Prosthecobacter sp.: one gene and its partner. The protein of the gene in region 2 binds, or shares a complex with, the protein of the main gene of each other region. Links are inferred from orthologs where the notes say so. Each region holds a gene or a part of one and is shown on either strand. Other genes may lie near its edges.

Region 1 (2,833 bases), on a different replicon or contig from region 2:
GTAGGCGATGTCGAAGAGGCCGTGGTGCGTGGGGCCGTCGTCGCCGCTGAGGCCACCGCGGTCCATGCAGAGGCGGACCGGGAGGTGCTGAATGGCCATGTCATGCACGATCATGTCGAACGCGCGCTGCATGAAGGTGGAGTAGATGGTGAGGAAGGGCTTGAAGCCACGGGTGGCGAGGCCGCAGGCAAAGAGGGCGGCGTGTTCCTCGGCGATGCCGACATCGAAGTAGCGCTCGGGGATTTCTTTTTTGAAGACGCTCAAGCCGGTGCCGCCGGGCATGGCACCGGTGATGGCGACGATTTTTTTGTCGGCCTTGGCGAAGTCGGTGACGCTGCGGGCATAGACCTGGGAGTAGGTGGGCTTGTCGCTGGCGGCGGTTTCGCCGGTCTCGATGGTGTATTTGCCGAGGCCGTGGAATTTGCCGGGGTCGTTGAGCGCGGGAGTGTAGCCGCGGCCTTTTTCGGTGATGATGTGGAGGATCACCGGTTCATCCTGCGTCTTGAGGAACTCGAAGGTCTGGATGAGCAGCGGGAGATTGTGTCCGTCGATGGGGCCGTAGTAGCGGATGCCGAACTCATCGAAGAGGACGCTGCGATTGGTGGGCGTCTGGCTCTGCGGGAGAATGATGTTCTTGGCGTTGCCTTCGACTTTTTCGGCGAAGCGACGCACACCTTCGCCGAGCATGAACTCGACGAATTTAGCGGCCTTCTGATGCAGACTCGCGAAGGCGGGATGCGTGGCGATGGAATTGAAGTATTTCGCGATGGCACCGACATTGCGGTCGATGGACCATTCGTTGTCGTTGAGGACCACGATGAGGCGCTTGGCGTGCGCAGCGACATTGTTGAGCGCTTCAAACACCGGACCACAGGTGAAGGCGGCGTCACCGGCGACGCAGACGACATGTTCGTCTCCACCCGCGAGATCACGACCGGTGGCCATGCCGAGCGCGGCGGAGAGGGCGGTGCCAGCGTGGCCGGCACCGTAGCAGTCGTGCTCGCTTTCGGTGCGCAGGAGGAAGCCATTCAGGCCGTCGTGCTGGCGAATGGTGTGAATGCGGTCCCAGCGACCGGTGAGCATTTTATGGACGTAGCCTTGGTGGGCGACGTCGAAGACGAAGCGGTCCTTGGGTGTGTCGAAGACGCGGTGCAGTGCGATGGAAAGCTCCACGACACCGAGATTGGGGCCGAGGTGGCCGCCGGTCTGGCTGAGGGTTTCGATGAGCGTCTGGCGGATTTTTTCCGCGAGTTCGGGCAGTTTCTCCAGCGGCAGGGCTTTGAGGTCGGCGGGGGAGTTGATGGCAGGCAGTTGGGTGTCCACAGGTCTAAAAAAGTCGGATTTCGCCGCCTTCGGTTTCGGCGGTTTTGCGGCGACGGGGCTGAATGCGGGGCTTTTCGGCGGATTCGGAGGTTTCCTCATCATCCGCAGTCTCTTCAAACGCTGTGAGGGAGGCTTTTCCACCCTCCAGATCGCCGCTGATGAGTTCCACACGGCGGCGGGCACCGTCGATGCGCTGGCGGCAGAGCTTGAGCAGGCGCACGCCTTCCTCGTAGCTGGAAATCATTTCTTCGAGGGACAACTGGCTGTCCTCCATGCCTGCCACGATCTCGTCCAGACGCTGCATGGCGTCCTCGAAGGAAGGATCGGTCTGGGGGCTGGGTTTGCTCATGAAAAGGGGCGCTCTGACGCCGGGCCGAAGGGGCCGTCATTATCAGGGGATCATAGGGAGCCGCAAGCAGGAAAAGCCGGGGCTGGCATTGCTTTCAGACCTGTTTGGGCAACTCGTCGTAACCTGAGTGAAGGAGGCAATGGGGAGCAATCGAGAGTCCTAGGCGGGAAGCGTGGTGTTATTTATGCTTATAAATTTATAAATCATTGAATTTATATTCAATATGACTAAATTTATATTTAGTCGATGACACCGCTCAAACTCAAGCTCTGCCTCTGTGCCTGTGTGCTGCTGGGAGCCACTTTGTGGCCCCGGTCGGCCTGTGCCTATCTAGGCAGTTTCGAGGAGCAGGATGGCTATCGCATTCCTTTGGATGGGCAGATTCTATCAGCGTTTCTGGCCGGTGACGCCCAGTTTTACCTCAATAACATCGATGCCAATGGCTACACCGGAGTGGTGCCGTTGGGGGCGTATCCCAATACTCTCGGAGACAGCACGCACGGGGCGGATCTTAGCCGTTACAACGCGGGTGAGTATGGAACGAGTCATGGCGGCCCAGGGGGAACGGCGGCAGACATCGTGGACAACTCAGGACTTTGGCGTGCACTTGCCGGGGGGCGTCTCAATGAAGATATGGACACACCTTATTATTACGGCGGCAGCTTCGCTCGTGATTATGTGCAGGCTTATCGCTATCCAGGTGCGCGGACGGGTTCTGCCGTGCTCAACTTGTTGGCATCGGACGCAAACCTGAGCTACGCCTACACGCTGGATGCACGGGATTTTAATGGTTCTGCACCCTCCTCTTCCGGTGCCAGCTTGATTCAAATGGCCTTCTGGCTCTGCCCCTCCGACTGGGATGACACCGATCTGGACAACATCTTGAGTCTTTCCTTGGTGGATGCGATGGACCAAACGGTCTTCCAGGTGGGATACACCGGTGACAACATGCTCCAATACAGGCTGCCTGATGGAACGTGGCAGACGACCACAGAACGGCTGGGATCGGCAGGGTGGTCTGAACTGGTGGTGATTCTGGATACAGTGAATAACACGGCAGGCATCGCAGTGAGCGCCTACGATGACAACACCTCCTCCCTTGGTTCTCAAACTTACGTTTTGAGCAACCAGAGCCTCGGGCTGGACTCGGACGCACTGACC
Region 2 (2,901 bases):
CGAGCTTCGAGATCGGCCTCGCCAGGACGTGCTTCAAGGTGCTCGCGGTTGAGGCGTTGGACGAAGTTGAGGTAGCGCGCCTGGGCATCGCCTTTGAGACTCAGCGGGGCGTCGAGATTCGGAATGCGCGGCTCTTTGGGCCGAATGACAGTGCCTTGATACAGCGAGGGCAACCAACCGTTGCTCCAGTTGTCCACGCCGAGCACGGGCAGGCCGCGAGGATCGGTGAGGGCGACGTAGGCGGGAAGATCCTGATTTTCAGAGCCAAGGCCGTACGTGAACCAACTGCCGAGCGTGGGTCTGCCGCCGGTGACCTGGCCGTTGAGCAAGGCGTAGATGGACTGGCCGTGATTGTTTACGCCAGTGTGCATCGAGCGGATGAGCGTGACGTCATCGGTGATGCGTGAGAAGTGCGGCAGCAGTTCGCTGACATCCATGCCGCACTGGCCGTGTTTCTTGAACTGCCACGGACTGCCCATGCACTCGCGACTGGCTCCGGCGGCATCGTCGTATTTGACTTCGCCGGGGAAATCCTTGCCATCGAGACGGGTGAGTTCGGGCTTGGGATCAAACAGATCCATGTGGCTCGGCCCGCCCTGCATGAACATCGAGATCATCGCCTTCGCCTGCCCAAATCCATGCGGAGCTTTCGGTTTGAGATCGAAATGACGGGTCGCCGCCTGCTCGCTGGTGGCGAGGAGGTTTTGCTCCTTCAGCAGCGTGGCCAAAGCGATGCCACCGATGCCGTAGCAGGAACGGTTGAGGATGGAGCGGCGGGTGTGCAGCATGATGCTCTAACCTACGGGCAAAAGGCACACATTCTTCCCACTAGGCCTTCGCCACGCTGCGCACGGTGCCGTTGGCGAGACGCGTGAGCAGTTCATCGCCTGCATGAACGTCGGCAGCGTCTTTGAGCACGCATCCATCCGCATTCGTGGTGTAGGAGAAGCCGCGGGCGAGGACGGCATCAGGGCCGATGTGCTGCATGAGTTCGTGACGCGATTGCACGCGGTCGGAAAGGCGGTCGAGACGATGCAGCAGGCTTTGACGCAGCCGCTGGGCACAGGTTTCAGCGCGATGCACGGCCTCGCTGAGTTGCACGCGAGGATGATGCGCGGTGAGAACGTGCTGCTTCTGCGTGAGATCATCGGTCCACACCTGCAACTGCTCGCGCACAGCGTCGCGCAGACGGGATTCGTGATCGTCGATGCTTTGCTCGGCCTGCTGGAGCAAACGCTCCGGCGCATGGAGCAGCGGGCCTTTGGCGGTGAGGTCGATGATATGCTGATGATGATCAAGCAGCGTGCCGACTCGGGCTTTCAGCGTGCGGGCGATGCTTTCAAAGTGCCGCTGCAACTCGGCGCTGTCGGGAGCGAGCAATTCAGCGGCGGCGCTGGGCGTCGGAGCACGCAGATCGGCGACGAAATCGGCGATGGTAAAGTCGATCTCATGTCCGACAGCAGAGATGATCGGAATGGGACATGCCGCGATGGCGCGGGCGAGCACTTCTTCGTTGAAGCACCATAGGTCTTCCAAACTGCCACCACCACGGCCCACGACGATCGTGTCCGGCACAGGCAGGCCGAAATTTTCGGCATCACCGAGCACTTTGAGAGCGCGGACGATCTCCAATTCGGCCCCCTGCCCTTGCACACGCACAGGAAACACGAGCACACGCACCCATGGCGCCCGGCGCGTGAGGATGTTCAACATGTCCTGGATCGCCGCTCCGGTGGGCGAGGTGACGAGCGCCACGACACGCGGGAAGCGCGGGATGGGACGTTTGTTTTCTTCATCAAAGAGTCCCTCGGCATGCAGTTGGCGCTTCAGAGCTTCGAAGCGCTCCTGGAGCGAGCCTTTGCCCTTCGCCTGCACCTGCTTGACGACCATCTGATACTGGCCGCGTGTCTCATAAACGCTGATCTCGCCATGCACCTGCACGAGGGCGCCGTCTTGCAGGCGTGTGGTGCTGCGGGCGGCGGCCCCACGAAAAAAAACGCACGAGAGCTGCGCGCCGGCGTCCTTCAGCGTGAAGTATTGATGGCCGGAAGATTGCAGGCGGTGGTTGCTGATCTCACCCTCGACCCAGACACTGCCGATGTGGCCCTCCAGCACCTCGCGAATCTCGCGCGTGAGCTGGGTGACGGAGAGGACTTCGCTGTCTTCGGGCATGATGCGCGTCATTTGGCGCAGATGCTGGCAAAGTCCAGCCGCGTCACACGACCAAGTGCCACAACCAGCCCACCACACCCGAGGCCACCGACCACCAGCAGCGTGCCACCTCCGCGATGCCAAGTCCTGGCGATGGCGATGCGGCGAGAAACAGAGCGATGAGCAGGAAGGCGTTGATGAGGAAAATGAGCATCATCGAGAAGAACTCGCCGTTGCGTTTGAGGTCCCCCTGCTCGGCGAGCACCGTTTTGACCGTGTAGGTAGCGTGAAAAAACCACGTCAGGCCGACCAAGGCGTAAAGAAAACGTGTCGGCTTCAGATGCACCGTCCATTTCCAGAGCGAGACCGCGTGCGCTTCCTGCATGTCCAGCGCCAGCCCGGCGATGCCGAAGACAATCATGATGATGAGCGTGTAGAATGGGATCAAATAAGGGGCCAGCGTGATCCAGGTGTTCGACTTGTCCGTCTCGACGTAACCACCCGCCGCGCTGACTTTCCAGTCGAAGATGCGTCCGCCAAACATACGAGCGGTGACGAGATGGCTGAACTCATGGCCAAAAACGTAGGCCGTCACCGGTCGCAGGCCGGCCAGATAGGCCAGACCCCACAAAACCCCGCCGAAGGTGAAAAAGACAAATTCCTCGGACTTCAGGAAACCCATGCGCGTCACCGCACGCCAGAGCATCAGGATCAGGGTGATCGCCGTCACCAGACAGGCCGGAGCCAGCA

Evidence for each region. Proteins that work in one complex are often made in the same cells at the same time.
Region 1: the proteins of xseA (region 2) and xseB are in contact, whole or in part, in a cryo-EM structure (PDB 8TXR), measured with the Escherichia coli proteins. The link is inferred for Prosthecobacter sp. from one-to-one orthologs.

Annotation. Positions count from the first base shown.
Region 1 is NZ_JAXMIH010000023.1:114,079-116,911, forward strand. It holds xseB (exodeoxyribonuclease VII small subunit), read right to left. Parts: upstream 1,673-2,833; coding sequence 1,328-1,672; downstream 1-1,327. Other genes in the region: dxs (1-deoxy-D-xylulose-5-phosphate synthase), read right to left, coding at 1-1,323; U1A53_RS21150 (hypothetical protein), read left to right, coding at 1,919-2,833. UniProt on the Escherichia coli protein: Bidirectionally degrades single-stranded DNA into large acid-insoluble oligonucleotides, which are then degraded further into small acid-soluble oligonucleotides.
Region 2 is NZ_JAXMIH010000012.1:83,216-86,116, forward strand. It holds xseA (exodeoxyribonuclease VII large subunit), read right to left. Parts: upstream 2,173-2,901; coding sequence 829-2,172; downstream 1-828. Other genes in the region: U1A53_RS15435 (DUF1501 domain-containing protein), read right to left, coding at 1-788; U1A53_RS15445 (hypothetical protein), read right to left, coding at 2,216-2,901. UniProt on the Escherichia coli protein: Bidirectionally degrades single-stranded DNA into large acid-insoluble oligonucleotides, which are then degraded further into small acid-soluble oligonucleotides.